DNA from 4 places in the Bradyrhizobium sp. Mp27 genome. Region 4 is predicted to be linked to each of the others. Evidence: predicted binding sites of a transcription regulator. Region 4 holds the regulator's gene; each other region holds the start of a gene.
The links. Region 4 encodes PhoB, which activates phosphate uptake and scavenging genes when phosphate is short. Its sites were predicted from a motif close to TGTCATNNANCTGTCAT; they were not measured.
Positions count from the first base shown of each region.

Region 1: a site for PhoB is predicted at 5,685-5,701, ahead of QJT78_RS10685 (DUF465 domain-containing protein). Genes of this name have one in related genera too.
Region 2: a site for PhoB is predicted at 4,882-4,898, ahead of QJT78_RS08400 (acetoacetate decarboxylase). Genes of this name have one in related genera too.
Region 3: a site for PhoB is predicted at 4,756-4,772, ahead of QJT78_RS06505 (DUF2278 family protein). Genes of this name have one in related genera too.

Region 1 is NZ_JASAUS010000013.1:27,892-35,724, forward strand. Features, by position in the region: gene QJT78_RS10635 (tetratricopeptide repeat protein) at 13-666, opposite strand; gene rpsU (30S ribosomal protein S21) at 806-1,102, opposite strand; gene aqpZ (aquaporin Z) at 1,367-2,089, shown strand; gene QJT78_RS10650 (5-(carboxyamino)imidazole ribonucleotide synthase) at 2,126-3,232, opposite strand; gene purE (5-(carboxyamino)imidazole ribonucleotide mutase) at 3,229-3,717, opposite strand; gene QJT78_RS10660 (GGDEF domain-containing protein) at 3,858-4,571, shown strand; gene QJT78_RS10665 (hypothetical protein) at 4,634-4,885, opposite strand; gene QJT78_RS10670 (hypothetical protein) at 4,907-5,125, opposite strand; gene QJT78_RS10675 (DUF465 domain-containing protein) at 5,252-5,458, opposite strand; gene QJT78_RS10680 (hypothetical protein) at 5,366-5,623, shown strand; gene QJT78_RS10685 (DUF465 domain-containing protein) at 5,787-5,969, shown strand; gene QJT78_RS10690 (NAD(P)/FAD-dependent oxidoreductase) at 6,115-7,218, opposite strand; gene QJT78_RS10695 (EAL domain-containing protein) at 7,420-7,833, shown strand, end outside.
Region 2 is NZ_JASAUS010000009.1:28,115-35,947, reverse strand. Features, by position in the region: gene QJT78_RS08425 (TadE/TadG family type IV pilus assembly protein) at 1-183, shown strand, start outside; gene QJT78_RS08420 (TadE/TadG family type IV pilus assembly protein) at 183-836, shown strand; gene QJT78_RS08415 (type 1 glutamine amidotransferase domain-containing protein) at 954-1,754, opposite strand; gene QJT78_RS08410 (aldehyde dehydrogenase family protein) at 1,866-3,239, opposite strand; gene QJT78_RS08405 (patatin-like phospholipase family protein) at 3,667-4,842, opposite strand; gene QJT78_RS08400 (acetoacetate decarboxylase) at 5,063-5,845, shown strand; gene QJT78_RS08395 (transporter) at 5,961-6,977, shown strand; gene QJT78_RS08390 (carbohydrate porin) at 6,999-7,833, shown strand, end outside.
Region 3 is NZ_JASAUS010000006.1:122,626-130,458, forward strand. Features, by position in the region: gene QJT78_RS06485 (PAS domain-containing sensor histidine kinase) at 1-215, shown strand, start outside; gene QJT78_RS06490 (sigma-54 dependent transcriptional regulator) at 233-1,603, shown strand; gene hfq (RNA chaperone Hfq) at 1,852-2,100, shown strand; gene hflX (GTPase HflX) at 2,112-3,494, shown strand; gene QJT78_RS06505 (DUF2278 family protein) at 3,673-4,695, opposite strand; gene mazG (nucleoside triphosphate pyrophosphohydrolase) at 4,889-5,743, opposite strand; gene queC (7-cyano-7-deazaguanine synthase QueC) at 5,881-6,597, shown strand; gene QJT78_RS06520 (nitrile hydratase accessory protein) at 6,841-7,218, opposite strand; gene nthB (nitrile hydratase subunit beta) at 7,218-7,833, opposite strand, start outside.
Region 4 is NZ_JASAUS010000003.1:49,734-57,566, reverse strand. Features, by position in the region: gene QJT78_RS03230 (ATP-binding protein) at 1-806, shown strand, start outside; gene pstS (phosphate ABC transporter substrate-binding protein PstS) at 950-1,963, shown strand; gene pstC (phosphate ABC transporter permease subunit PstC) at 2,107-3,096, shown strand; gene pstA (phosphate ABC transporter permease PstA) at 3,101-3,946, shown strand; gene pstB (phosphate ABC transporter ATP-binding protein PstB) at 3,943-4,764, shown strand; gene phoU (phosphate signaling complex protein PhoU) at 4,776-5,492, shown strand; gene phoB (phosphate regulon transcriptional regulator PhoB) at 5,507-6,214, shown strand; gene QJT78_RS03195 (GcrA family cell cycle regulator) at 6,449-6,961, opposite strand; gene QJT78_RS03190 (aspartate aminotransferase family protein) at 7,418-7,833, shown strand, end outside.

The DNA.
Region 1 (7,833 bases), on a different contig from region 4:
CTAGGAGCGCTGTCAGCCGCCGACGCGGGCGAGACCGCTGCGGGCGGTATCGTCGCGTGGACGAAGGGCGACCGCCTTGTTGTAGGACGTGGCCGCCTTGGCCTTGTCACCCAGCCGCTCATAGGCCTGTCCCCGCGCGGTCCACACCTGCGCGTTGTGTGGATCGACCTCGGAGGCCTCATCGAGATCGGCCGCCGCTTCCTTGACCTTGCCGATGGCGAGATAGCTGATGGCGCGGCCGAGCAACGGCTCGACCTTTTGCGGATTGAGCCCGTTGGCGGTGCTGAAATCGGCGATGGCGAAATTATGCTCGTTGTTGCCCTGATAGATCAGGGCGCGACCATAAAGTGCCTGCGCGTTGTAGGGATCGAGCGTGACGGCCCGGTTGAACTCGTCCAGCGCCCCAGCCGTCTCCCCCGCCTTTGCCAGGGTCTGGCCTTTTGCGGTGTGAGCCTGGGCCTCGCTGACATTACCCGCGCTGACCGCGCTGTCGGCGGCCGTCGCAGCGGCCTTGGGCGCTTCCTGCGGCTTCTCCTTCTCGGGCATCATGGAGCCGAGGTCGAAGGAGCAGCCGCACAGCACGATCCCCATCAAGCCGAGCGCGAACGGCTGTCGCCAGATCTGGCGTAGCCGCGCCAGGCGGCGTTCGGGGAAAGGGGAGGCCATCTACGGTTCGCTCGCGCTGGTGCCGCATCGGTAGTGCCCCCGTCCCAGAGAAGGCACCGCTCACAAAACAATAACGCGGGCCAGGGGCCCGCGTCATCGAAAACCGAAGTCTTGGAAAACTGAAGTCTTGCAGGCAGAATCAGCGCGGTCCGCGCGGACCTGCACCCGGGCCGCTGCGGCCGCCACGATCACCACCGGGACCGGCGCCGAACACCGGCTTCGGCTTCATCGGCAGCAGGCCTTCGCGCTGCAGCTTCTTGCGGGCCAGCTTGCGCGCGCGGCGCACAGCCTCGGCCTTTTCACGGGCCTTCTTCTCGGAGGGCTTCTCGTAGTGACCGCGGAGCTTCATCTCGCGGAAAATTCCCTCGCGCTGCATCTTCTTCTTCAGCGCCTTAAGGGCTTGATCGACATTGTTATCGCGAACGAGAACCTGCACGCGGCATCCTCTTCAGTGGATCGGATTTGAATTCTGATAAGTCAAAGGGGATGGCGAAACGCACAAGCCCTTAACCTTGAGGGCGCGGATGTATCAGACAAAACCCGCGATGTCCACCTGCCAAGCAGGTTTTCGGGCCAAGTTCAGCCATTAAATAAGGCGAAAATACCTCCGTACGGCCCCGATTTGGGTGATTCGGCGCCAAGGGTGGGGCAGTTCCCGGAGCTTTGCTCAGGAAATTCCTGGAGTTAGGGGAGACGTCACATGGATATGAAGAAATACGCTGCCGAGGCGATCGGCACATTCTGGCTCACATTCGCAGGCTGCGGCAGCGCGGTGATCGCCGCCGGCTTTCCGCAGGTCGGAATCGGCCTGGTCGGCGTGTCCCTGGCGTTCGGCTTAAGCGTCGTCACCATGGCCTATGCGATCGGGCACATCTCGGGCTGCCACCTCAACCCGGCCGTCACCGTCGGGCTTGCCGCCGGAGGACGCTTCCCGGCGGGACAGATCCTGCCTTACGTGATCGCGCAGGTCTGCGGCGCAATCGTCGCCGCCCAGCTGCTTTACATCATCGCCAGCGGTGCTCCCGGATTCGATGTCAGCAAGGGTTTTGCGTCGAACGGCTACGACGCGCATTCGCCCGGCCAGTACAGCTTGATCGCCTGCTTCGTCACCGAGGTGGTGATGACCATGATGTTCCTGTTCGTCATCATGGGCGCCACCCATGGCCGCGCGCCCGCGGGCTTCGCCCCGCTCGCGATCGGGCTCGCGCTGGTGATGATCCATCTCGTCAGCATCCCCGTCACCAATACGTCGGTGAACCCGGCGCGCAGCACGGGGCCCGCACTGTTCGTCGGCGGCTGGGCGCTGGCGCAGCTCTGGCTGTTCTGGGTCGCACCGCTGATCGGCGGCGCGCTGGGCGGGGTGCTCTATCGCTGGCTCAGCGAGGAGCCCTCAGGCGTCGTCGCGGGCGCGAAGACGGCCTGATCGAAAGGCGGGATCGCGGCATGCGCCGTGGTCCCGCTACTTGCCCTTTGTCGGCCTGACTTCGGTGACGTGGCCCATCTTGCGGCCGGGGCGCGGTGCGCCCTTGCCGTAGATATGCACGGTCGCGCCCGGCGCGCTCAGCCACTTCTCGTAATCGTTGATCTCGTCGCCGATCAGATTGGTCATGGTGACGATTTCGCCGTGGCGCACGGCCTTGCCGAGCGGCCAGCCGGCAATGGCGCGGATGTGCTGCTCGAACTGCGAGACCGAGGCGCCGTCGAGCGTCCAGTGTCCGGAATTGTGCACGCGCGGGGCGATCTCGTTGACCAGCACCTTCGGCCCGGTGCCGTTAGCGAGCACGAACATCTCAACCGCGAGCACGCCGACATAATCGAGCGCGCCGGCGATCTTGCCGGCGATGCTGCGCGCTTCTTCCGCGAGCGCATCTGGAATCTGTGCGGGGGCGCGGGATATCTTCAGAATGTGGTCGCGGTGCTCGTTCTCGGTGACGTCGAAGCACTCGACCTGGCCCGTCGCCGAGCGCGCCGCAATCACGGAGATCTCGCGCTCGTACGGGATGAAGGCTTCCAGGATCGCCGATTTGGTGGCGAGGCTGGTCCACACCTTGGCGATGTCGTCGCCCTCGCGGATGATGGCCTGGCCCTTGCCGTCATAGCCGAAGCGGCGGGTCTTCAGCACCGCCGGAAGGCCGATCCGGGCGATCGCCTCGCGCAGCGAGGAGACCGAGGTGACGTCGGCATAGGCTGCGGTGCCGATGCCGAGCCGCGTCACGAAATCCTTCTCGGCGAGCCGGTCCTGGGTGGTCTCGAGGATCTTGCGGTTGGGCAGCACCGGGCGGCGCGCGTCCAGCACCATCGCGGCGGCAGACGGCACGTTCTCGAATTCGTAGGTGATGACGTCGACGTCGTTGGCGAACAGCTCGAGCGCTTCGACGTCGGCATATTCGGCGCAGGTCGCGTTCAGCACGACGTCGAAGGCGGGCGAGTCCGGATCGGGCGAGAATACCTGGCAGCGCAGGCCGAGCCGCGCCGCAGCCATAGCGAGCATCCGCCCCAATTGTCCGCCGCCGAGGATTCCGATGGTGTCGCCGGGCTTCAGCTTCACCTGCTTTGCGTCAGTCACGCCTTGTCCTCCGGGCGCTCCGCAACCGCCTCGGTCTGTGCCTTGCGCCAGGCGGCGAGACGGTCGGCCAGGGCCGGGTCGGACAATGCGAGCACTGAAGCTGCAAGCAGCGCCGCGTTGATCGCGCCGGCCTTGCCGATGGCGAGGGTGCCGACCGGGATGCCCGCGGGCATCTGCACGATCGAATAGAGCGAATCGATGCCCTTGAGCGTCCTGGATTCGACGGGAACGCCGAACACGGGCAGTTCCGTCAGCGCCGCCGCCATGCCGGGCAGATGCGCAGCGCCACCCGCGCCGGCGATGATGACCTTATAGCCTGCCGCCTTGGCGCCCTTGGCGAATGCAAACAGCCGGTCGGGGGTGCGGTGTGCCGAAACGATGCGGGTCTCGGCGGCAACGCCGAGCGCTGCGAGCGTGTCGGCGGCATGCCGCATCGTCTCCCAGTCCGACTGGCTTCCCATGATGATGGCGATCGGCGCGGTCATGACGTCAATTGTGCTGGAAAACAGAAAGATAGGCCAGATTAACGGTTCCGGCCGGTGGCTCGCAAGGCGGTGGCAAGGAGAAGGGAATGCACTATCCTGTCTTGGTGAATCCCCGCAAGCCTTCATTGAGCAGGATGCCCATGAAGAAACCAAAAAGGGCAAGCGCTGCGAAGGCCAAAAAGGGCCGAAAGACCAGCGCCAGCCGCTCCAAAGCCGCTCCCAGGCGGCTGGCGAAGCGCTCGGCCAAGCCGGCGCGGCGCGGAGCGTCGGCCGCCGACGACACCAGGGCGACCATCCGCGGCTTGCGGAGCAAGCTCAAGGAGGCGGAGCGGCGGATCGCGGAACTGGAAGCCGCGGCCGACACCGATTTCCTGCTCGAGATTCCGAACCGGCGCGGCTTCGAGCGCGAGCTCGCGCGCGCCATCGCCTACATGAAGCGCTACCGCGCCAGCGGCGCGCTGATCGTCCTCGACGTCGATCGCCTGAAGCCGATCAACGATTCCTTCGGCCATGCCGCCGGAGACGAGGTGCTCAAGGCGATTGCGGCCACCCTGACGCGGCAGGTCCGCGCCTCGGACGTGGTCGGCCGGCTTGGTGGCGACGAGTTTGCGCTGCTGCTCTGGAATCTCAGCGAGACCGACGCCAAGGCGAAGGCTGCGACCTTCGAGCAGGCGATCGACGAATTGTCGTTTGCCTTTCGCGGTCAGCGCGTGACCGCGGGCGCCTCCGCAGGTGTCGCGCTGCTGGGGGCGCAGTCCGATGCAGGTCGCGCGCTGGAGGAGGCTGATGCCGCCATGTATGTGCGCAAGGCGCACCGGCGGCACGAGCCGCTGATCAGGCTGGTCGGCAACTAGGGCACGATCTTCGCGACAAACGCGGACCGCGCTACGCGGAGATCATGCTCGAGCCACAACCCTTACAGCGTGGCCAGATCTTCCGGCACGTTGCCGAATTTGCGCAGCAGCGTGGCGTCGCCGAATTCGCCGGTCATGGGATCGCCGCTGCGGCTGAACGCAACCGCGCCGATATGGCCGGCACCGTGCGCCATGATCTCGGCGCGCCGCAACGCGGCCGCCGAGCTCTGGCATTCCTCCGCGGCGCCCGCGACAGGCGATCCGTCGGCATCGATCAGGAAGGGCATTGCAACGTAGTAGGTCACATCCGACATGGCGTTGCTCCGATGTTGAACTCAGGCGGCGCTGCTGTTGCTCCGCACTTTGCCGCGTGCGGTCTCGGGAATGCAGCCGGCTGAAATCGCCGCCTGTAATTCTTCCAGCTCTGCTTCCAGATATTCGTTGGCCATGATCAGCGCCTTGATGGTGCTGCGCAGATTGCCGTCGCACATCGCGATCGCCTGGTCGCAGGCCTGTTCATAATGGCTGTTGTCGAGAAGGGCGGTTGCCGACATCTGCGTTGTCCTCGGGGGTTCCTGGGCGTTTCCTGGGGCGGTGGGATACCCAAATGTTCCTATTTTGTTCTTTTCGAGTCAAGCGGATTCGGATGCGGCGAGCTGCCACAAAAAGGGCCTCGCGGATCAGGCGATGATGTCCGGCGTGATCTGGTCTTCGATGAACGCGATACGGTCGCGCAACAACAGCTTGCGCTTCTTCAACCGTTGTAACCGCAACAGGTCGGGGGCTGGCGATTGATGCAGCGCATCGATCGCGGCATCGAGATCTCGGTGTTCTTGCTGCAACCGGGTGAGCTCGGCTTCGAGCTCACGCTCGTCTTCATTGGTCATGTTCGCGGTGGCCGAAACCCGATGGGCGTGAGATTCAAGGCTGTGGATGCCCTGTGGAAATTATCGTCCTTGCGCGCCGTGATCGCAAGCGATCTCGGGCCGTCGCTCACCGAACTCTCGCAAGATATTTCGACGATTCGTTACGGCATTGCGCAAGCACGTTGATATCATGGATTTTTCCAGCGCGGTTCCTTACTCACGATTCGTTACATATGAATTTTCAAAAATGACGCTGCGACGACGGATACTTATCGACAGAATGAATCGGTGATGTACACTTGCTCGTCCGGATCGAATCCAAGGTTTCCCCCTACCGAGGAGGTTTCGAATGACAATTCAGGCACATCTGGTTGAATTGGAACGGAAGCACAAAACGCTCGAAAACGAATTGCACGAAGCTCTCGTGCACCTTTCAACAGACGACCTGCAAATTGTTGAGTTGAAGCGACGTAAGTTGATGGTCAAGGACCAGATCGAGCGTTTGAAGCACACCGGCGACACGCTCCACTAGTAACCCCGTAACAGCGTAGAATTGAATCTACCCTTCACGCAGGGGTGAGAGCTATTGCTCATCCCTGCCGGAAGGTGCGCGCCGTGCAAAGCTATTTGCGCGGCGTTCTTTATGCTAGCCGGTATCCACTTCGTGCGAAAACGCTCTAGATGTTTGCGAGCTCGGCGACGTGATCCGCGATCGCGAGCGACGACGTCAGTCCCGGCGATTCGATGCCGAACAGGTTGATCAGGCCTTCGACGCCGTGATCGCGCGGGCCCTGCATCAGAAAATCCTGCGTGGCCACCGCCGGCGGCACGATCTTCGGGCGAATGCCTGAATAGCTCGGCATCAGCGCGCCGTCGGGCAGCGTCGGCCAGTATTTCCGGATCGCCGGATAGAAGCGCTCGGCGCGTGATGGATCGACCTCGTAATTGATCGTCTCGATCCACTCGACGTCGGGGCCGAAGCGTGCCTGCCCGGCCATGTCCAGCGTCAGATGTACGCCGAGCCCACCAGGCTCGGGCACCGGATAGATCAGGTGCGAGAACGGTGCCCTGGCGTTGCAGCTGAAATAGTTTCCCTTGGCGAGATAGGCCGGTGGAATCCGGTCGATCGGCATGCCGTCGATGTGGCGTGCGACCGTTGTCGCCGAGAGCCCGGCGGCGTTGACGAGCAGGCCGCATTGCAGCGTCATCGGCGCTTCGCCGCCAGCCTCGATCTCGATCACATCGCCGGCTGCCTTGGCGCGGACCAGCGGGGTGTGAAACGCAAAGGCGGCGCCGGCCGCCTCGGCCTCGCCGCGCAGCGAGAGCATGTAGGCGTGGCTGTCGATGATGCCGGTCGATGGCGAGAGCAGCGCGGCATCGCAGGCGAGCGCCGGCTCCAGCGCGCGCGCGGCTTCGCCCGTGAGCAGCTGCATGTCGAGCACGCCATTGGCCTCGGCATGCGCCTTGATCGATTGCAGCTTCTCGGTCTCCTTGGCGCTGGTCGCGACGATCAGCTTGCCGCAGTTCTTGTGCGGGATGCCGCGCTCGCCGCAGTAGCGGTACAGCGCATGCTTGCCGCCGACGCACATGCGCGCCATCCAGCTGCCGGCGCGGTAATAGATCCCGGCATGGATCACCTCGCTGTTGCGCGAGGAGGTGATGGTGCCGATGGCCTCGGCTTCCTCGAGCACGATCACCTCGCGCCCGGCCTGGGCAAGCTTTCGAGCCACCGCGAGCCCGACCACGCCGGCTCCGATGACGACGCAGTCGACCTTATCCATGGTTGTGCAGTGTGTCCGTTGAAAGCATCGGTGGCATCAGGCCTGAGAACCACGGCACCGGGCCGTTTTCCATTAAGGAAGCATTTATCATGTCAGGGCAATTGCCGTATTTGGCGTCACATTTTCTGTTGCGCGTACAGGCGTTTACCCGATCCAAACCCGTGAAGCCAGACAATCCGACGTTGAAATCGCGGGTGGCTGATGGCTGAGAAGAACTGGCACGTGGGCAGCACGCTTCCGATTGCTGTGCAGGCCGTCGTGTGCCTGGGCAGCGCGGTCGCGCCCGCGCGCGCCTTCGCGCTTTCGGACAGTTTCGCGCCGCCGAGCTATCTCGGCAAGCTCGATCCCAATTTGATCTGGGAAGCGCTGATTGGCGGCATCGTCGTCTGTGCGTTCCTGGCCGCCATCGCGCTGTGGATCCATTCCTCGCTGCGCCGCACCAAGCGCTTGCAGCTGCGGCGCAACGCCTTCGTCTCCTCCGCCATGAACAATCTCAACCAGGGCGTGGTGATGACGGATGCGCAACGACGCATCATGTTCTGCAACGACCGCTATCTCGAGATCTACGGCTTGGCGCGCTCGGATCTGTGGACCGGGATGACCGGCTACGACATC
Region 2 (7,833 bases), on a different contig from region 4:
GGCAAAGTGACCAATACCTGGCAGTACGATCCGGGCGATTCCGGCGATATCGTCGTTCTCCGCGTCATGTATGTCTGGCCGGTCGTGCTTGGGCCGCTCGGCTTCAATCTCTCGAACCTTAGCAATGGCAACCGGCTGCTCATGTCGTCCGCCGCGTTCCAGAACGAGCCAGGAGCTTCCTGATGATCACCGCCCTGTCGTCTCGCGCTCGGCAGATGTTGACCGATGTACGCGCCGTTGCAGCGACGGAGTTCGCCATCGTGACGCCGTTCATGCTGGTGCTCTATGTCGGCGGCGTCGAGCTCGGCAACGGGCTCGCCATGAACGTCAAGGTCAGCGCGACCGCGCACAGCGTTGCCGACATGGTCTCGCAGAACACGGCCGTCACGTCGACCCAGATGGACGGCATTCTCGCGGCAGCGAGCGCCATCATGGCTCCCTATCCCATCAAGAACGGCAGCACCTCGCTGATGACGATCACGGTCTCCGAGGTCTCGACCGACAGCAACGGCAACGCGACGGTGCAATGGAGCAAGTCGACCAGTACGTCGGGGGCGAGGGCCGCCGGTCAGCAGATGACCTTGTCGTCCTTTACCGCGCCGGGCGGTACCAGCAATGCCAACATCTCGCTCATCCTGAGCGAGGTGTCCTACGACTACGCGCCCAACCTCGGCTTCACGATCGCCGGCACGGTGAAGCTGTCCGACAGCTATTACCTGTTCCCCCGCTGCTCGACGAACAGCCCGGCCACATTGAGCCCTCCGTACTACGACGTGAAATATCCGGCGACGAAGACCTGCACCTGCGTGCAGCACTTGCAGCAGAAGTCCTGTTAGTTTCACGGAACGCGGCCGAATGAAGCCGGATGCCGCTGAGGCAGGCTTCTGTCCCGATTTCCTCCCGGCCCCTGTGCGCAGTTGCGCACGAGGCCGGGATGACATTGGGGTGAACGCTTACGCCGCCACAGTGGCGCGGTCGAGCGCTGCGATCAGCTTTGCCGCGATGGGATGGTCGGACCGCGGATTCTGGCCGGTGATCAGCTCGCGGTCCTCGACGACGTAAGGCTCGAAGTCGACGGCGCTTCTGCTGACCTCGGCACCCGCAGCTCCCAGCGCGTCCGGCATGGTGAAGTAGATCTTGCCGTGCAGGAACTGCTCCTCGATCGGTATCTCTTCCGAGGCGGTGAACACCGTCATCTTGTATCCCGCATATTGCCAGCCCTTGCCCAGCTCCGCGACCTTGGCCTTGTCGCCGGCGATCAGGGCGGCGCGATAGGCCTTGGCGTCGGGCAGGGCGGCCAGCGTCGCGATCGGTCCGTGGCAGAGCAGGGCCGTCGGCTTCTTGCGTTCATGGAAGTAGCTCAGGATATTGCCGAGCTCGGCATCCTGCATGAGGTCGACGACCGGACCCTGTCCGCCGGGAACGAAAATGGCGGCATATTGATCCAGTCCTCCGTCCACGATCGCGTGCAACGTATGGACGTTGGTCATCGCCGGGTCCTTGTCGAAGAAGTCGCGTCCCCGCCGGTAGGCTTCCTCGTCGCCGCCGAAATGGGCCGCATGATCGGAGGCCGGATCGATGTATGGTTGCTTGCCGTTCGGCGTCGCCAGCACCACCTCGTAGCCGGCATCGATCACGGCCATTGCCGGCACGACGGTTTCATTGAGGTATTGGCCGGTCGGTCCGGTGCCGCCGCCCTGGATTTCGATACGGGTGGCATTGGAGCCGACAACGAGAACTTTTCCCTTGGACATGGTGTCTCCTGATTGTTGATTCATGACTGGCCGGCGGCACCCTCGATCGCGGCAAGGGCTGTCCGGGCCACTTCTTCGTCCTGCTCCACCGAGCCTGCGCTTGTTCGGCGATTACCTGAACACGATCATCTTCTCCGCCGTCATCTCGTGCATCGTGTAGGGAATGCCGCCGACGCCATGGCCGGACACGCGGCGGCCCGCGAACGGCATCCAGTCGGTGCGGAAGGCAGTGGGGTCGTTGATCATCACCGCCGCCGCGTCGAGGCGCTCCGCCGCATCGAGCGCGACCGCGAGATCGCGCGTGAAGATGGCGGACTGGAATGAGACCGGAAGCGAGTTGGCTTCCGCGATCGCGTCGTCGATGCGATCGAACGGATAGACGCAGGTCACCGGCCCGAACACCTCCAGCGTGGAAACCTTGGCATCGCGCGGCGGCGAGATCAGGATCGATGGCTTGAGCGTGGTCTCGCTCAACCGGCCGCCCCCGATCTGTCGTGTCCCGGCCGAAACCGCCTCATTGATCCAGCCTTCGACACGCGCAACCTCCTGCGGCGTAATCAGCGGTCCCACCTCTGTCTCGGGGAGCGTCGGGTCTCCCACCTTCAGGGCCTCGACCCTGGCCGCGAAGCGGTCGACGAACTGCTTCTGAAGCGCGGAATGCACATAGATGCGCTGGACCGACACGCAGACTTGCCCCGCGTGGTAATAGCCGCCCTTGGCGATCGGCTCGATGATCTTTTCGAGGTCGGCGCTGCGGTCGACGATGAGGGGCGCGACACCGCCGTGCTCGAGGGCGCAGCGTGCACCGGGGGTGATGACCGATCGCAGATGCCAGCCGACGCGCGCCGAGCCGATGAAGCTCAGGAAGGCGACGCGCGGGTCGGTCGCGAATTTTTCAGGCAGGCTATGATCCTCCGGGAGGAACGTCTGCACCCAGCCTTCGGGCATGCCGGCTTCGTGGACGAGCTTCACGAGCTCGACGCAGCACAGGGGCGTTGTGCCAGCCGGCTTGACGATGACAGGGCAACCCGTCGCGATCGCCGGTGCGACCTGGTGAACGATCAGGTTGAGGGGATGATTGAAGGCCGAGATCGCCGCGACAATGCCGATGGGTTCCTTGATGGTCCACGCCCGGCGGCCATCGCTTGCGGGCGTCAGGCCCATCGGGACCTCGACCCCGCCACGGGTCCGCAAAAAATCCGCTGCCGAGCGGATGCCGTCGATCGCCCGATCCGTCTCGATCAGCGCATCCGTGAGCGGCTTGCCGCCTTCGCGCGCGATCAGGATACCAAAATCCTGCCGCTTCGCCGAGACCAGATCGGCGAGCCTGTTGAGAATGGCGATCCGCTGATGCGGCTTCAGCCAGGCCTTTCGGTCCGCGAACAGCTTTCGCGCGGTCTCGAACTTTGCCTCCAGCGCGGCGGCGTCGTCACTGGCGAGCTCGGTGATCTCTTTTCGGTCGAAGGCCTGTACAATCTTGATCATCATTTTCTCCACGCCGTGTTGTGCTCTTCGCCTGGCGTCCACTATGGCATGGGGCGCGGTGTGGCCAATGTCGCGGATTGGCGCTGAGCGGATCCGTCGTGCGATTTGGCAATCGAAGTTCGCTCCCGCGCAAAAGCTGCACCGAGGCTGCGCACTGCGCGCACGCTAATTTCGCCGAGGACAGATGGTCAAGCCGAAGAGATCGACCGGTATCTTGTTTGTGATGACATCGAGACCGCGAGGCCGATACTTTGCGTCACGTCATCGAAGGTCAAAATGGATGGGAGGCTACGATAGTATCATGCTCCTGTTTTGCCCGACGGGTCAAGTTTCCTTCGGTAAAACGTAAGTCATTGATCCGCCATGCCCCGGCTACCGTGCATGGGGTTGTTTTCGCAGTTTTGTTTGGAGCAGCGCGCGCGGCGCTTTACGCGCTCTCCGTCTCCCGGTGCACGTCGTGCACCACGAGGCCCATGCCTTCGTCCGGCATCTTGATCCAGTCGCGGCGCTTCAGCGTGCGCTTGGTGTCCTCGTAGCCGCTTGTCCAGTGCTCGCGCATCGAGGTCCCCGAGAACTCATGGTCCTTGGCGTCGCCCTCATAGGCCTTCTGCTGGTAGATCAGGTGCAGGATCGCGATCTCCGGCATGCGTCGCAGGCTCGACTTGAGCTGGCGATCCTCGTCGGAGAGTTGCTCGTCCGGGATTTTCGCCAGCGCCTTGTAGAGCAGGACCTTGAGGTTGTGCGTGCGGCGGTAGACGTCGGTGTTGTGGCGCGTGCGCGAGGAATACATGATGTCCTTGTGGCGGGCCATCACGTCCTGGATCGAGCGCGGCAGCACGCCCCGCGCGCTGAACAGATCGACCTGGAACACCAGCGAATTGAGCGCATCCTCCTGGTCGAGCAGATGCTGGAGCGGCGTGTTGGAGACGATGCCGCCGTCCCAGAAATGATCGGTGCCGATCCGCACCATCGGCAGCGCCGGGGGCAGGGCGCCGGAGGCCATGATGTGCTCCGGCTCGATCTCGTCATGGGAATTGTCGAAATAGATGAAATTGCCCGAGAGCACGTTGACCGCGCCGACCGCGAAGCGGACCTTCTTCTCGTTGATGAGGTCGAAGTCGACGAGCTCCAGCAGGCTCTCCTTCAGCGGCATCGTGTCGTAATAGCTGGTGGCGGTGCGCGCGCCGACCGGGCTGAACCAGGGATTGACCTGGTGCGGGGTGAAGAAGCCGGGCTGGCCCATCGCCGACGTCATCCACGCACTGGTGAGATTGCGCCACTGGCGGAAGATGTCGCCGTCGGGCGTGTAATGCCAGATCTTGCGATTGGTGATGCGCTCCCAGAAGATGCGCAGCGCTTCCAGCCGCTTCTCCGGCTTGTTGCCGGCGATGATGGCGGAATTGATTGCACCGATCGAGACGCCGCAGACCCAGTCGGGCTCGATGCCGGCCTCGTGCAGCGCCTGGTAGACGCCGGCCTGGTAGGCGCCGAGCGCGCCGCCTCCTTGCAGCACCAGCGCGACGCGGTCGCAGCGTTCGGGGCGCCAGCCCCGTGCGGGAGGCTGATGCGACTGATGAGCCGGTTGCGACGTGCGGGCGTCCATGGTTGCCTCCTAGCGTGGACCAAACGATTGCGTCCGGCAGTGACGGTGTGATGACAATTTCAGCGCCGATGCGTCGTCTGCATGCAGGCCGACCGCAGCGGGAATGGCGGGAGGTCGTGCGCCTGACGGAAATCCTTCACATCGCAGTCAATGACGGCGGCTAGCAATTTGCGGTCCAGGCCTGACGCCGCCGGGCGGGCATCACACACAGGAGATCAGGATGCGCAGGGAAGACGTGCTGAGACTTCCGTCCATGCCGGCGGCGGGGCCGAGCTATCCGGCCGGGCCCTATCGCTTCGTCAACCGCGAATTCCTCGTCATCACCTACGAGACCGATCCGGAGCTGATCCGCGCCGGCCTGCCTGAGCCGCTGGAGCCGATCGACCAGCCGATCGTGCATTACGAATGGATCAAGATGCCGGACTCCTCAGGCTTCGGCAGCTACACCGAATCCGGCCTCGTCATTCCCGCGCGCCTCAACGGCGAGGAGGTCAATTTCGTCTCGCAGATGTATCTGGATGATGATCCGCCGATCGCGGCGGGCCGCGAGATCTGGGGCTTTCCCAAGAAATACGCCCATCCCAAGCTCGAGATCGTCAAGGATACGCTGACGGGCACGCTGGAATATGCCGGCCAGCTCGTCGCAATGGGTACGATGGGCTACAAGCACGAGAGCATGGCCGGCAACGGCGATCGCACCCGTGCGACGCTGTCGAAGACACAGATCAATCTCAAGATGATCCCCGGCGTCGACGGCCGTCTCGAAGTCTGTCAGCTCGTCGCGATCAACCTCATCGACATCGTGCCGAAGGGCTCCTGGATGGGGCCCGGCCGGCTGCATCTGGTGCCGCACGTCAACGCGCCGGTCGCGGATTTCCCGGTTCGCCGCTGCCTGGGTGCGCACCACTACATCGCCGATCTCACGCTGCCGTTCGGCCGCGTCGTCCACGACTACGTCAAGGAGGCCGAGGCGGTGGCCGCGACGGGGCTGGCCGCGGAGTAGGGCGGCATCATCATCAAACTGCAACAAAGCCGTAATTGAGTACCCGTGAGAGGTCCGGAAGATGCCGTCAGCCATCTTCCGGAAGCGGGGCATTTGTTGACGGTTGGGGTTGGCCATGGCTGAGCCGGCGAAGCTTGTCAGCGCGATATCGGATTCCGTGCCCGCCATTCCCGGCCTGGTCTGGGCGTTCCGGCTGCACGGCGACGGCAGTGCCGAGGCGCTGCCGATCGACCAGCCGATCGAGTTCAGCCATGACGGCCGGCTCTGGCTGCATTTCAACCTGACCGATGCGCGCGCGCGGCCCTGGATCGCAGCTTCACAGCTGCCGCCGCTCGCGCGCGACCTCCTGCTGTCCAACGACACTTTCCAGCAGCTTCACGTCATCGACCACTGCGTCTACGGCGTCTTCTCCGATCTCGTGCGCGACATCGACAGCGCGACGGAAGAGACCGCGTTCCTGCGTTTCGCGATGACCGAGCATCTTCTCGTCAGCGGCCGGCATCAGGCGCTGTGCTCGGCCGATGCGACGCGCCGCGTGCTCGAAGGCGGCTACCGCGTCGACAACGTCGCCCATCTCCTGGAAAAGATCGTCGACGAGGTCGCCGACACGCTGGACCGGATGGCGGACAAGCTCGGCCAGGAGATCGACGACATCGAGGAACGGATTTTGGCCGACGACGCCAAGCCGGAGATGCGCCGCAATCTCGGCCGGCTGCGCCGGACCTGCGTCAGGTTGCATCGCCAGCTCACCGGCCTGCGCGTGCTGTTCCACCGCCTCGATCAGAAGAACACCGATCATCTCACGCCGGCCTTGCGCATTCACGCCGGCAAGCTGGCGCAGCGGCTGGACGGGCTCGATCACGACATCGTCGAGCTCCGCGAACGCAGCCGCCTGCTCGAGGAGGAGCTGCGATTCAAGAACGAGGAGGAGAGCAACCACCACCTCCACACGCTCTCCATCGTGACCTCGCTGCTGCTGCCGCCGACCTTGATCACGGGCATCTTCGGCATGAACACCAAGGGCCTGCCGCTCACCGACGTCGAGAGCGGATTTCTCTGGGCGGCGCTCCTGATGGCCTCGTCGGTCGGCGCGGCCTATCTGTTCATGCGACGCACGGGTATCTTCAGGTAGCGTACGCAGCCGGTATCAGCCGTGATCGGGACGTCCTACAGATTTCCGCTGCGAAATGCGGCCGCGATAGTGCTGGCCTCAACGGTGGCGAGCACCGGCGCGCTCGCCGGCGCCAAGGACGAAAGCGCGGCCGCATGGCTGGCGCCAAAATGGTTCAACGAATGGCATGACGGGCTCGCCAACAAGGGCCTGAATTTCGGCGCCACCTATATCGCCGACAACATCGCCAACGTCTCCGGCGGCGTGAAGCGTGGCGCCATCCATTTCGGGCGCCTCGATCTCTCGGTCGATGCCGATCTCGACAAGCTCGTCGGCTGGACCGGCGGCCGCTTCTACGCCAATGCGTTCGTGATCTACGGCCAGGGGCTGAGCCGCAACTACGTGATGAACCTCGCCACCATCAGCGAGATCGAGGCACTGCCGGACCAGCGGCTCTACAACGCCTATTTTGAGCAGAGCTTCTTTGGCGACCGCCTGAACATCAGGGCCGGCCAGCAGGCCGCCGACGTCGAGTTCTTCGACAGCCAGACCGACGACCTCTTCATCAACGGCACCTTCGGCTGGCCCGCGATCAAGGCGAGCAATCTTCCCGCCGGGGGCCCGGCACCGCCGATCGCTGTGCCCGGCATCCGCATCAAGGCGGCGCTGACCGAGAACATCACTGCGTTCGGTGCGGTGTTCAACGGCGATCCGTCAGGTCCGGGCGAGGCGGATCCGCAGCTGCGCGACCATCATGGCCTGGCGTTTCGCGTCAACGATCCGCCGTGGGTGATCGGGCAGGTCCGCTTCAACTACGACATCGATATCGGCGGCCGGCCGCTCGCCGGCAATTTCACGCCGGGCGCCTGGAAGCACT
Region 3 (7,833 bases), on a different contig from region 4:
TCCGCGAGGGCCAGCGCGGCGCGTGGATGCGGATGCGCTTTGCGATCTCCGGTGCCCCCGCGAAGAGCGAGGGGACCGTGCAGGCATCGCCGGCCGCAAACGCGGTCACGGACATCGCCAAGCCCCCCGAAACAAAACAGCCGGCCGCCGAAACCAAAGAGCCGGCTGAAATGACCAATGATTCAACGAAGATCGAAGCCTCAACAGGCATCTGACAAGACAGGCGCGAACCATGGCAAGTGAAATTCTGATTGTCGATGATGAGGCCGATATTCGCGATCTCGTCGCGGGCATTCTCGAAGACGAGGGCTTCGTGACCCGGACCGCCCGCGACAGCGATACGGCGCTTGCCGAGATCGCCAATCGCAGGCCGCATCTGGTGTTTCTCGACATCTGGCTCCAGGGCTCCAAGCTCGACGGCTTGCAGCTGCTGGAGCAGGTCAAGAAGGACAATGCCGATCTGCCGGTCGTGATGATCTCCGGCCACGGCAACATCGAGACCGCGGTCGCCGCGATCAAGCGCGGCGCCTACGACTTCATCGAGAAGCCGTTCAAGGCCGACCGGCTGATCCTGGTCGCGAACAGAGCGCTGGAGAACTCGCGGCTCAAGCGCGAGGTCAAGGAGCTGAAACAGCTCGCGCCGAGCGCAAGCTCGCTCGTTGGCCGCTCGCCGAGCATGAACCAGCTGCGCCAGACCATCGACCGCGCAGCCAAGGCCAACAGCCGCATCCTGATCGTCGGCCCGGCCGGCGCCGGCAAGGAGCTGACCGCGCGCACGCTGCATACGGCCTCGGGTCGCGCCGATGGTCCGTTCGTCGTGATCAATGCCGCCGCGATCACGCCGGAGCGCATGGAGCACGAGATGTTCGGCGTCGAACAGTCCAATGGCGAGCAGCCGCGCAAGCCCGGCGCGCTCGAGGAGGCCCATGGCGGCACGCTGTTCATCGACGAGATCGCGGACATGCCGCGCGAAACCCAGAACAAGATCTTGCGCGTGCTGGTCGAGCAGTCGTTCCAGCGCGTCGGCGGCACCGCCAAGGTGCAGGTCGACGTCCGCATCATCTCCTCCACCGCGCGAAATCTCGAAGAGGAGATCGCGGCCGGCCATTTCCGCGAAGACCTCTATCATCGGCTCTCGGTAGTGCCGATCCGCGTGCCCGCGCTCTCGGAGCGGCGCGAGGACATTCCGGAATTGATCGACTATTTCATGGAGCAGATCTCGGCCGGCAGCGGCTTGCCCAAGCGGCAGATCGGGCAGGACGCGATGGCGGTGCTGCAATCGCATGTCTGGCCCGGCAACGTGCGCCAGCTCCGCAACAACGTTGAGAGAGTCATGATTCTGGCCGCAGGCGGACCGGAGGTGATCATCACCGCCGACATGCTGCCGCAGGACGTCGGCTCGATGGTGCCGGCGATGCCGACCAGCAACAATGGCGAGCACATCATGGGGCTGCCGCTGCGCGAAGCGCGCGAAGTGTTCGAGCGCGACTATTTGATTGCACAGATCAGCCGTTTTTCAGGAAATATTTCTCGCACGGCTGAGTTTGTTGGCATGGAACGTTCGGCGTTGCACCGGAAGCTGAAGGCGCTCGGCGTTGGCTGAGACCGCGACGTCGCGGCCGCAGTTCAGGGATTAGCGAGGAAAATCATCGATTTCCGTAGTTTTTCGGGGCAATTGGGCGTGGCCTGCCGCGTGAAGCGGCTTGCCTAATAACCCGTCCTGTCCTCTAATCGAACCGCTGTTCCTCCGAGGGGGATCTCATGAGGAATAGCAACCGGAAGAGGCCCCGAATGTCACAAAGAGGGCCGCAACCGGCGCAATAAAAAGAAACTCAAAGCGAGAAAAAAACAATGGCGGCAGACCGCGCACAAAACCTACAGGACACCTTCCTCAATCACGTTCGCAAAACCAAGACGCCACTGACGATCTTTCTGGTCAACGGAGTGAAGCTCCAGGGCATCGTGACCTGGTTCGACAATTTCTGTTTGCTGCTTCGGCGCGACGGTCACTCGCAGCTTGTCTACAAGCATGCGATCTCGACCATCATGCCGGGCGCTCCGATCCAGTTGTTCGAAGGCGGCGAGGATCAGCCGGCTTGAGAGTGATCTGATTGGAACCCCGGAATTTCGACGGGGAGGCTGACCGTCCGCGGTCGGCAGGGGCGAAGCAGACGGGGCGGGTGCTTGTCATCGGCCCCTACTTGCGTGCGCGCGCGGGCGGTGCCGACACGCAATCGGAAAACCATGTTCAGCGTGACGCGGAAGCCCGGCTCGATGAGGCCGCCGGCCTCGCGCGGGCGATCGACCTCGTCATTGCCGACGCCATCATCGCGCCGATCAGCCAGATCCGCCCCGCGACCTATATCGGCAAGGGCAAGGTCGAGGAGATCGCCGCGCTGGCCAAGAGCCTCGACGTCGAGCTCGTGGTGATGGATTGCGCGCTGGCGCCGATCCAGCAGCGCAATCTCGAGAAGGAGTTGCACGCCAAGGTGCTCGACCGCACCGGCCTCATCCTGGAGATCTTCGGCCGCCGCGCAAAGACCAAGGAAGGCTCGCTCCAGGTCGAGCTTGCGCATCTCAACTACCAGCGCTCGCGCCTCGTCCGCTCCTGGACCCATCTCGAACGTCAGCGCGGCGGCTTCGGCTTCATGGGCGGTCCCGGCGAGACGCAGATCGAGGCCGACCGCCGCCTGATCCAGGAGCGCATCTCGAAACTCGAGGGCGAGCTGAAGAAGGTGCAGGCGACGCGGCGGCTGCATCGCGCCGGACGCCAGCGCGTGCCGTATCGCGTCGTCGCGCTGGTCGGCTACACCAATGCCGGCAAGTCGACGCTATTCAACCGCCTGACCCGCGCCGACGTTCAGGCCGCCGACATGCTGTTCGCCACACTCGATCCGACCCTGCGCGCGCTCACTTTGCCACATGGCGGCAAGGCGATGCTGTCCGACACCGTCGGCTTCATTTCCAACCTGCCGACCCAGCTCGTCGCCGCCTTCCGCGCAACGCTGGAGGAGGTGCTGGAAGCCGACGTCATCCTGCACGTGCGCGACATCTCGCACGAGGATGCCGAGGCCCAGCAGAGCGACGTCGACGCCGTGCTGCGCCAGCTCGGCATCAACCCCGACGATTCCGGCCGCATCATCGAGGTCTGGAACAAGATCGACCGTTACGATGCCGAACAGCGCGAAGAGCTTTTGAACATCGCCGCGCGCCGGCCGGAGGATCATCCGGCGATGCTGGTGTCAGCCGTGTCAGGCGAGGGGATCGACGCTCTGCTTGCGGCGATCGAGGAACGGCTCGCCGCAAAACGCACCACGCTCGATCTCTCCATCGACGCCGCCGATGGTGCCGGCATCAGCTGGCTGCATCGAAATGCGGAGGTGCTGGCCAAAGAGCTGCACGACGGCCGCTTCGACATGACGGTGCGGGTCGACGAGACCAAGCGCGATATCGTGGTGAACCGGTTCGATGCCGTGCCGCGTCTGTCGGCGTAAGGCGGACAATTATAGCGCGACCTCGTAGCCCGGATGGAGCGAAGCGAAATCCGGGAAATCGCGACACGATGCGCCCCGGATTGCGCTGCGCTCCATCCGGGCTACGCACTTTCCGCGTAAGCCGACGACAGCGAGTTAGCGCGGACTTCCCTGCGTGCCTCTGACGCCTTGCGGCTCATCAGAACGGAATGGTCAGGCCCGGATTCTTCGCTTGCGCCTTGGTATAGGCGACGCCGTGGATCTTGATCCCGCGCTCGTCCAGCAGCGAAATGATGCCGCCCTGGTTCGACAATTCCATCGGCTTCTGCACGACGACGGCGAGCGTGCCCCCGGCCTCGATCTTCCCTGACAGGACCATCTTGTTCTTCTGCTTGTCGGCCAGCATCCAGCCGGTGAGATCGATGTCGCGATCGGCCGTATTGAGCAGCGTGACGACTTCCCGCTCGGGCGTCTTCACGGCGTTGACGAGTGCTGCGATGATGCGCACGAGTCCGTCAGGCATTTGCCCGGTCGGAGGAGCGGTCGGATCTGGCGGCTGTGTCGGCGCGCCGAGATCGATGGGGGCACCGGTCTTGTCGTCGGTGTGCCAGGCCTGCGTCTGGAATTTGAGGAAGACCGCCGTCCATAGCTTCTGATCCGGGAATTCGAACACCAGCCCGCCGTCTTGCCATGGCCCGTTGTCGCCCGAGAACCTTCCGATCGGATTTCCCTGATTCATATGGATGTCGTGAATGCCGCGCCCCGGCCGGAAGCCGAAATAATTGTCCGCCTTGGTCTCCGGCCCCCATGTCTCACCGAATGCGTACACCATCGCGCTTTCGTTGGAGAGCGCGCGCTGGACGAACTGGTCGAGCTTCTCGTTGAGGTCATTGTCGGGTCCGGGCACCGACAGCTGCAGCGGGATCATCTCCTGGGGCTGCATCAGATTGCCGCGAATGAAGTCCAGCGCGATGCTGGCCGGCTTCGGCGGCTGCGGGTGCAGGCCCTCCGGTAGCGCCGCGAGATGATCGGTGATCGGATGGACAAAGTGCGATCGCACCAGGAACTCGACTTCGCTTCCGTCGCCTGACTGCACATTGACGGCGATGCGGAAATCCGCGTTGTCGGCCACGACATGGACTTGATAGTGCGGCGACTGGCCGGTGCCGAAACGCATTGCGATCGGGCGTCCCTTGAGGACCGAATAGTGCTTTAATGGCATCGCACTCACCTGAGGTCGGATTTCGGCTGCGCGGGCTCCGTCGCTCAACTTTAGACTGCTTGTCGTGACGGTTTCATGGCTTGACTGCAATCCGCCATGACCGCCTCGCTGCATTCGGGAAAAGATGCTGACCTATGTCTCCTTCGCGACCGCTTCGATCCTTGCGGGTACGCCGATGGAGCGGGCCACGACGCTAGCGGCGGGCCTGCGAGCGAGTCTCTGATACCGGTTTCGCCTCACTCTTCGCCGCATTCCACAGCGCGTCCATCTCCGCCAGCGACGCCTGCTCGAGCGTCCGGCCCTGCGCCTCGAGCGCGCGCTCGATGAAGGCGAAGCGCCGCTCGAATTTCGCGTTGGTCGCGCGGAGTGCACTTTCCGGATCGGCATCGACATGGCGGGCGAGGTTGACCAGCGCAAACATCAGATCGCCGGTCTCTTCCGCCAGCCCCTCGCTGTCGTTGCGGTCGAGCGCCGCCTCGATCTCGTCGGCTTCTTCGCGGATTTTCGCCAGCACCGCGCGCGGGTCGTTCCAGTCGAAGCCGACGGTCGAGGCCTTGCGCTGGAGCTCCATCGCACGCGTCAACGCGGGCTGGCCGGCCTTGACACCCGAGAGTAACGACTTGTGCGTCGGCGTTTCCTCCGGCGGCCGGCGCGCCGCACGTTCGGCTTTCTCCTCGGCCTTGATGCGGTCCCAGACCTCCTTGACGTGGGAGGCGGCGAGATTGCCGTCCTTGTCGGCGAAGACATGAGGATGGCGCCGGATCATCTTGCGGGTGATGGCTTCCACGACGTCGCCGAAGGCAAAGGCATTCTGCTCCGAAGCCATCTGGGCGTGAAACACGACCTGGAGCAGGAGGTCGCCGAGCTCCTCTCTGAGATCGTCGAGATCGCCGCGGCTGATGGCCTCGACCACCTCATAGGCCTCCTCGATCGTGTAGGGCGCGATCGTCGCAAAATCCTGCTCGAGGTCCCAGGGGCAGCCGGTCACCGGCGTACGCAGCGCCGCCATGATCTCGATCAGGCGGGAAATGTCACGGGAAGGGGTCATTGCGGGGCAGTCTCCTGGCTCCAAAGCCTTATGCCAAAAGCGGCCCGCCGTTCCCAGCGCGGCGCGGCGGAACAGGCCGATTTCCACCGATTGGCGGCAGATTGGCGAGCAGCGCCCGCAGTGCTAAAGCGCGGGCCATGAGTGACGCATTTTCATCACAAACCGCCTTGGTGCTGTTTTCCGGCGGCCAGGATTCCACGACCTGCCTCGCCTGGGCGCTCAGCCGCTTTGCGCGCGTGGAGACGCTGGGGTTCGAGTATGGCCAGCGCCATGCCATCGAGCTTGCCTGCCGCGACCGGCTGTTCGACGGCATCAAGGGCCTGCGCGCAGACTGGGCCGCAAGGCTCGGCGAGAGCCACACGCTGTCGATCCCGACGCTGGCGGCCGTGTCCGAGACGGCGCTGACGCGCGACGTCGCGATCGCGATGGGCGCCGACGGTCTGCCGAACACGTTCGTGCCCGGCCGCAATCTGGTGTTCCTGACGTTTGCCGCGGCGCTCGCCTACCGGCGCGGCATCACCCACATCGTCGGCGGCATGTGCGAGACCGATTATTCCGGCTATCCCGATTGCCGCGACGACACCATCCGCGCCATGCAGGCCGCGCTCTCGCTCGGCATGGCCAGACAATTCGAGCTGCATACGCCGCTGATGTGGATCGACAAGGCGGCAACGTGGAAGCTCGCCCACGACCTCGGCGGCGCAGGACTGGTCGATCTCATCCGCGAGCACTCGCACACCTGCTATCTCGGCGAACGCGGCGCGCAGCATGAGTGGGGCTTCGGGTGCGGCGAGTGCCCGGCGTGCAGTTTGCGGGCGAAGGGGTGGCGGAAGTTTGCGGCGAGGCGCAAATAGCGCTCCAATCTCCGCCGTCATCGCCCGCGAAAGCGGGCGATCCGGTATTCCAGAGAAGGTGCTTGAGCCGAGAAGCCGCGGCGTACTGGGTCGCCCGGTCAAGCCGGGCGACGACGGAGGAGAGAGCTTGCGCCCTCTCAACGTCGTCATTGCGAGGAGCGAAGCGAAGAAGCAATCCAGACTGTCACCGCGGAGAGATACTGGATTGCTTCGCTGCGCTCGCAACGACGGGTGAGGCAAGACCTACCGAAAATCTTCTTCCCGCAGCTCGATCGGCTTACCGTGCGGCGTACGATCCGCGGCGTGGTCCCAGGCGTCGCGGTAGCGGTGCAGCGTCTCCGTCGATGCGACGCCCTTGCTTGCGACCAAACATTCCAGCGTGGCGAGCCAGTGCAGGTAATAGGTCTCGCCCGTATCAGGATCGCCGGCGGCTTGCGCGCGCTTGATCTCGGAGGCCAAGGCTGCGGCCCATTCCGGCCAGGTGAACACACCGCGCTCGTGCAGCGTCAGCGCCATCGCAAACGCATGCGCTTCCCAGGGCGCGCGGAACACCGGACCGTCGTCATCGCGCGGAATGCTCGGAATGGCCGCCGTCGCGGCGGCCGCAGCCGTGCTGCTCATCACGCCGGGTCCAGATAAGGTTCGAAGGCGTCGATCGACACCTTCAAGGTCGGATCACCGTCTGCGCCCCAGAGATCGCGGCCCTCGAAGACGACCGTGTAAAGCCATTGCGGATTTTCGCCGAGCTCCATCGCCGCCGAATCCGGAAATACGTGGCAGCCGTGGTTCAGCTCGACGACACCGACATGGCCGCGCACATAGCGCGGCAGCCGCGTATGCGTGGTCGGATGAATGTTCCTGGCGCGGACGCGGTCGCCGATGTTGAATTTTGCCGGCGCCGGAGCAGAGCGGGCGAACTTGCCGCGCACCATGACGCGCTCGACATTGGCGAGGTCGAACTTGCCGTGCTTGAGCGCCTTTGCAGGCTGCATCGCGTGGCCGGCAGCGACCTCCTCCCGGGTCAGGTATCCCTTCTCGATCAGCATCTCCTCGAGCCCGAGAAACCATTTCTTGTAGTAGGAGCTCGACAGATAGACGTGCGGCGGCAGCGTCTCGCGATAGAAGCGTGAGGTGTCGATGTTGAACGCGCCCGCCGCGCCCATCGCGCGCACCATGGCGAGAACACGCGATTCCCACTCCTCGTGAAACATCGGCTCGTTCGGCTCGGCCTCGACC
Region 4 (7,833 bases):
TCACGCCGGTGCCGGTGCCGACCTCCTTCGGCGGCGCTGACAAATGCATGCTGATGACCTTCCACGACCAGACGCCGCTGCGCCGGGTCGAGGAGATGCGCGCAGACTTCGTCGCCAATGCCAGCCACGAGCTGCGCACGCCGCTTGCCGCGCTGTCGGGCTTCATCGACACGCTCCAGGGCCAGGCCAAGGACGATCCCAAGGCACGCGAGCGGTTCCTCGGCATCATGCACAACCAGGCGACCCGGATGGCGCGCCTGATCGACGATCTGCTCTCGCTGTCGCGGGTCGAGCTGTCGGCCCATGTGCGGCCCGACACCCTGGTCGACCTGCTGCCGATCATCTTCCAGGTCGCCGACGGGCTCGAGCCGCTGGCACGGGAGCGCCAGGTCGAGGTCGAAACCCATCTGCCCGAGACCCCTGTGATGATCGCGGGCGACCGCGAGGAATTGCTCCGCCTGTTCGAGAACCTGATCGAGAACGCGCTCAAATACGGGGCGTCGGGCGGACGTGTCATCGTGTCGCTGGCCGCGGCGGCAGCCACTGATGGAACTCAGGAAATCCGGGTCATGGTCCGCGATTTCGGCCCCGGCATCGCGCCCGAGCACCTGCCGCGACTGACCGAGCGGTTCTACCGGGTCGACGTCGGTGACAGCCGCTCGCAGGGCGGGACGGGGCTCGGATTATCGCTGGTGAAACATATTCTTAACCGCCATCGCGGCCGGCTTTTGATCGAGAGCGTACCCAAGCAGGGCGCCGTTTTCACGGCCTGTTTTCCCCAGGCGAAGGCCGCGGCTCAAACCTGATAGTCGAGCGATTTCAATCGCTTGGATGTGTCATCCAGCTGTCACGAAACCTTCGTAAAGCACAGCCGACCGCTCCTAAAGGGGCGGCACGGGGAGCGCGATCGGGCGCGGACGGCGCTTCGCTCCCCTGTATGGAGACCACCATGAATTTCATCAAAACTATCGTCGCTGCCGGCTTGATCGCCGCATCGGCGACGGCGGCCTTTGCTGCCGACATCACGGGTGCCGGCGCGACGTTCCCGTTCCCGATCTATTCCAAGTGGGCTGACGCCTACAAGAAAGAGACCGGCAACGGTCTGAACTACCAGTCGATCGGCTCCGGCGGCGGCATCAAGCAGATCCAGGCCAAGACCGTGACCTTCGGCGCCAGCGACGCGCCTCTCAAGGCCGAGCAGCTCGAGAAGGACGGCCTCGTCCAGTGGCCGATGGTGATGGGCGCTATCGTTCCAGTCGTCAACATCGAGGGCGTGAAGCCCGGCGAGTTGGTGTTTGACGGCGAGACCCTGGCCAGCATCTATCTCGGCAAGATCACCAAGTGGGACGACGCCGCGATCAAGAAGCTCAATCCGAACGTGAAGCTGCCGTCGGACGCGATCACCGTGGTCCGCCGCTCGGATGGTTCGGGCACCACCTTCAACTTCACGAACTATCTCTCCAAGGCCAGCGCGGACTGGAAGAGCAAGATCGGTGAGGGCACCGCGGTCGAGTGGCCGGTCGGCGTCGGCGCCAAGGGCAACGAAGGCGTGTCGGGCAACATCAGCCAGACCAAGAACTCGATCGGCTACGTCGAGTACGCCTATGCCAAGCAGAACAAGCTGACCTACACCGGTCTCGTCAACAAGGCCGGCAAGCCGGTGCAGCCGACGGTCGAGGCCTTCCAGGCCGCGGCTTCCAACGCCGACTGGGCCAAGGCTCCCGGCTACTACGTCATCCTGACCGACCAGCCCGGCGACAAGTCCTGGCCGATCACGGCGGCGACCTTCATCCTCATGCACAAGGATGCCACCGACAAGGCAGCCTCGCAGGAAGCCATCAAGTTCTTCCGCTGGGCCTTCAAGAGCGGCGGCAAGGCGGCTGAAGAGCTCGACTACATCCCGATGCCGGACCCGGTCGTCCAGCTGATCGAGAAGACCTGGGCTGCCGAGATCAAGAGCTGAGCGCTCTTGTCCCGGACTGGGCGCCGGGATCTCACAAGACCTCCGCTCCGGATCGGCTTCGCGCCGCGTCCGGAGCGCAAGACCAACAACAAGACCGACAACAAGCGTATATCAAACGGGCACAGGGGATCGGCGTGGCAGAGATGGCCGTTCAGAGCGATGTAATCGACGACGCCGGACCGTATGACCGCGCCAAGGCCTTGAGCGCCTTCAAGCTCGGCGACGTCACCTTCTACTGGATCACGCGGCTCTCCGCGATCTCGGTGCTGCTCATCCTCGGCGGCATCATCATTTCGCTGATCGTCGGCGCCTTCCCGGCGATGAAGGAATACGGCCTCTCCTTCCTGTGGACGCAGCGCTGGGCGCCGTCCGCCGATCCGCCGGTGCTCGGCGCGCTCGGGCCGATGTACGGCACGCTCGTGACCTCCTTCATCGCGATGCTGATCGCCATTCCCGTGGGTCTCGGCATTGCGATCTTCCTCACCGAGCTCTGCCCGCAATGGCTGCGCCGCCCGATCGGCATGGCGATCGAGCTGCTCGCCGGCATCCCCTCGATCATCTACGGCATGTGGGGCTTCTTCGTGCTAGGCCCGTTCCTGGCCAACACCTTCCAGCCCTTCATGATCAAGATCTTCGACGGCGTCCCGGTGCTGGGCGCGATCTTCGCGGGTCCCCCGTCCTATCTCAGCCTGTTCAACGCCGCGCTGATCCTCGCGATCATGGTGCTGCCCTTCATTACCTCGATCTCGGTCGACGTGTTCAAGACGGTGCCGCCGGTGCTGAAGGAAGCCGCCTACGGCGTCGGCTGCACCACCTGGGAAGTCGTCCGTAGCGTGGTGATCCCCTACACCCGCGTCGGCGTCATCGGCGGCGTCATGCTGGCGCTGGGCCGCGCGCTCGGCGAGACCATGGCGGTGACTTTCATCATCGGCAATTCGTTCCGCATCTCCTCCTCGATCTTTGCCCCGGGCACCACGATCTCGGCGGCGATCGCATCCGAGTTCGCCGAGAGCGACGGCCTGCACCAGTCCGGCCTGATCCTGCTAGGCCTGCTGCTGTTCGTGCTGACGTTCTTCGTGCTCGCGGCGGCGCGGTTGATGCTGATGCGGCTGGAAAAGAAGGCGGGGAACTAGCGCCATGAACCCGATCTATTCACGCCGCCGCCGCAAGGACATCGTCGTTCGCGGACTCTGCATGGCCGCCGCCGCCTTCGGCGTCACCTGGCTTGCGCTGATCCTGATGACGCTGCTCTACAACGGCATCGCCGGTCTGAACCTGGAGATCTTCGTCGCGGACACTCCGCCTCCGGGCTCGACCGAAGGCGGCCTGCGCAACGCCATCGTCGGTTCGATCATCATGACCGTGCTCGGCGTCGGTATCGGTGCGCCGCTCGGCCTGTTTGCCGGCACCTATCTTGCCGAGTACGGCCGCAACGATCGCTTGACCTCGGTGATCCGCTTCATCAACGACATCCTCTTGTCGGCGCCCTCGATCATCATCGGCCTGTTCATCTACGGTGCGGTGGTGGTGCCGATGCGCGGCTTCTCGGCGATCGCAGGCGCACTCGCACTCGCGGTCATCGTCATCCCGGTGGTGCTGCGCACCACCGAGGACATGTTGCTGCTGGTGCCGAACGCGCTGCGTGAGGCGGCGTCCGCGCTCGGCCTGCCGCGCTCGCTGGTGATCAAGCGCATCGCTTATCGTGCCGCGCGTTCCGGCCTCATCACCGGCGTGCTGCTCGCGACCGCCCGCGTCGCCGGCGAGACCGCGCCGCTGCTCTTCACTGCGCTGTCGAACCAGTTCTTCAGCCTCGGCCTGAACAAGACGATGGCGAACCTGCCGGTCACCATCAACAACTTCGTCCAGAGCCCCTACGCCTATTGGAAGCAGCTCGCCTGGAGCGGCGCGCTGCTGATCACGATTACCGTGCTTGCCCTGAACATTGGCGCGCGCATCCTTGGCGCCGAGAGGACCGCAAAATGAGTGAGCTTTCCGTATCGATGAGCGCGGCCGGTGGTTTGCCGCAGGCGCCGGTGTTGCCCGAGGCCCCGGCCAAGGTGACGGTGCGCAACCTGAACTTCTATTATGGCGAGCACCACGCGCTGAAGAACATCAATCTGGCGCTCGGCACCAACCGCGTCACGGCGTTCATCGGCCCGTCGGGCTGCGGCAAGTCCACCCTGCTGCGCATCTTCAACCGGATGTACGATCTCTATCCGGGCCAGCGCGTCACCGGTCAGCTCATGCTCGACCAGACCAACATCCTCGACCCCAAGCTGGACCTCAATCTGCTGCGCGCCCGCGTCGGCATGGTGTTCCAGAAGCCGACGCCGTTCCCGATGACGATCTACGAGAACATCGCCTTCGGCATCCGTCTCTACGAGAAGATCTCGAAGTCCGAGATGGACGACCGCGTCGAGAAGGCGCTGCGCGGCGGCGCGCTGTGGAACGAGGTCAAGGACAAGCTTAACGCCTCCGGCCTGTCGCTCTCCGGCGGCCAGCAGCAGCGCCTCTGCATCGCCCGCACGGTCGCAGTGCGGCCTGAGGTGATCTTGTTCGACGAGCCCTGCTCGGCGCTCGACCCGATCTCGACCGCCAAGGTCGAGGAGCTGATCCAGGAGCTGTCCGAGAACTACACGATCGCGATCGTCACCCACAACATGCAGCAGGCGGCGCGCGTCTCCGACAAGACCGCCTTCATGTATCTCGGCGAGCTGATCGAGTTCGACGACACCAGCAAGATCTTCACGTCGCCGACCGACCGGCGCACGCAGGATTACATCACCGGCCGGTTCGGCTGAGGAGACGGAACATGGGTTCTGAACATACCGCAAAGGCCTTCGACACCGACCTCCAGGAGCTCACGCGCCTAGTCGCCGAGATGGGCGGCATCGCCGAGCGCATGATCGTCGATTCCGTCGACGCGCTGATCCGCCGCGACGTCGCGCTCGGCCAGCGCGTCGTCACCATCGACACCGAGCTCGACGCGCTCCAGAAGAAGATCGAGGAGCGCGCCGTGCTCACCATCGCGCGCCGCCAGCCGATGGCGGTGGATCTGCGCGAGATCGTCGGCGCCATGCGCGTCGCGACCGATCTCGAGCGGATCGGCGACCTCGCCAAGAACATGGGCAAGCGCGTCGCGGCGCTGGAGACGGATTTTCATCCGCTCAAGCTGTTCCGCGGCCTGGAGCACATGACCGACCTCGTGCAGCAGCAGGTCAAGTCGGTGCTGGACGCCTATGCCGCGCACGATCTGCCGGCGGCGATGGCGGTGTGGAAGGGCGACGAGGAAGTCGACGCCATCTGCACCTCGCTGTTCCGCGAGCTGCTCACCTACATGATGGAGGATCCGCGCAACATCTCGTTCTGCATCCATCTGATGTTCTGCGCCAAGAACATCGAGCGCATCGGTGACCACGCCACCAACATCGCCGAGACCGTGTTCTACATGATCGAGGGCCAGGCGATCACCGACAAGCGGCCGAAGGGCGACATGACGACCTTCGCCACGACGGTCCCGAACACTTAAGGAGCTACGACACCATGGGCGCACGCATTATGGTGGTTGAGGACGAGGAAGCTCTCACCGAGCTTCTCCGCTACAACCTCGAAGGCGACGGCTATGACGTCGAGACGGTGATGCGCGGCGACGATGCCGACACCCGCCTCAAGGAGCATATCCCCGATTTGATCGTGCTCGACTGGATGCTGCCGGGCCTCTCCGGCATCGAGCTGTGCCGGCGGCTGCGCACCCGGCCCGAGACCAAGCAGCTCCCGATCATCATGCTCACCGCGCGCGGCGAGGAGAGCGAGCGGGTGCGGGGTCTTGCGACCGGCGCCGACGACTACATCGTCAAGCCGTTCTCGGTGCCGGAGCTGCTGGCACGCGTGAAGGGCCTGCTCAGGCGCGCCAGCCCGGAGCGGCTCGCCACGGTGCTCGCCTATGGCGACATCGAGCTCGACCGCGACAAGCGCCGCGTGGCGCGCTCGGGCCGGCCGATCGATCTCGGCCCGACCGAATATCGCCTGCTGGAGTTCTTTCTCGAGCATCCCGGCCGCGTGTTCTCGCGCGAGCAGCTGCTCGACAGCGTCTGGGGCCGTGACATCTACATCGACGAGCGCACCGTCGACGTCCATATCGGCCGCCTACGCAAGCTGCTCAATCTCGGCCGCGAGCAGGACCCGATCCGCACCGTCCGCGGCGCGGGCTACGCACTGGACGATCGCTTTGCGAAGGCGGAGCAGGCGTAAGGGGTTGCTGTGGCAGACGTGATTTAGCGGGCTGCCACAGCATCCTCGATGTCGTCCCTGCGTTCGCAGGGACCCATAACCACAGGGAGTGGTTTGGCGACGACTCGGAGTGATCATCCCGCGCAATAACTACGCGCCGGGATTATGGGTCCCTGCGTTCGCAGGGACGACACCGAGTGAGTTGAGCCGTCATCGCGTGACGGCGCCGTCTTCGTAGTCAGCTAATCCGATACCTCAGCGCGGACCAGGCTTCGCCGGCGCGCGCCGGCGATCCGCCGCGGGCTGATACGCCACGCGCGAGTGCTGGGCGCAGTAGGGCAGGCCGGAGAGCGCCTTGCCGCCGCAGAAGAAGAAATCCGGGCTCGAGGGATCGCCGACCGGCCAGTGGCAGGTGGCCTCGTTCAGCTCCAGCAGCGACAGCCGCTGGCTCATAGGCACGACGTTGTCGTAGGTGACCGGTTCGGCCTCGACCTCGACTTCGAAGGCTTGCGCCAGCGCGGTGTTGCCGCGTGCGATCGGGCGGGTCACCCGCATCATGTGCTGGGCGGGGCGCGCCTTGCGCGGCCGCGGCGCTGCCGATGAAGGGCTCTTGGCGCGGCCCGACAGGCCGAGCCGGTGCACTTTGCCGATCACGGCATTGCGGGTCACATTGCCGAGTTCAGCGGCGATCTGGCTGGCCGAAAGTCCGGCCTCCCAGAGCTTTTTCAGCTGCTCGACGCGATCATCCGACCAGGTCAAAACGGTCATTGCACCCTTTCCTTCGCCGGCGCCTGCCATCCTGGCGGCCGCACGGCGAATGCCTAAGCTTCGAAAAACCCGTGCCGCCAGAATCCCTTAAGGCTCGCCGGGCGCACCAGATGCGCCCGAACGCTTACGCCGGTACATGAGGACTTAGAGGATCAGAACTGCTGCACGAGATGTCGTATCTGACAAGCCAAACGCTACAATATGGCGTGACTCACGCGCAAGAGTCCGCCGACTCGCTTCCACATGTTCCGTGGCGGAAACACGCAAAATCGCCACCGCAAGACTACGGATTCTGCGTTTCGTGAGGCTTTCCGGGCGGCATTGACACCGGTTTCACCAAGCATAAGATAGTGATACGTGCCGCCCTTAAAAGGCGGCACGTTTCGTTTTCCGGGCCGGTCAATGGTGCGTTGCGCAATGCACGCTCACACCGTCCGCAACATTCAAGTGATCGTCATGACTAACAGCGCAGCGCCGCATTTGCTCCCCGTTTTCGCCAGGGCCGACCTCGGTTTCGAGCGCGGCGAAGGCTGCTGGCTGATTGCGACAAATGGCGATCGCTATCTCGATTTCACCTCGGGCGTGGCGGTGAATGCGCTCGGCCATGCTCATCCTGCGTTGGTCAAGGCGTTGCAGGAGCAGGCCACCAAGCTCTGGCACATGTCGAACCTGTTCCAGAGCCCGGACGGCGAGAAGCTTGCCGCGCGTCTGTGCAACGAAAGCTTCGCGGACTTCGTGTTCTTCTGCAATTCCGGCGCCGAAGCGCTGGAAGGTGTGATCAAGCTGGTCCGCCATCATCACTTCTCCAAGGGTCATCCGGAACGTTATCGCATCATCACCTTCGAAGGCGCCTTCCACGGCCGCACGCTGGC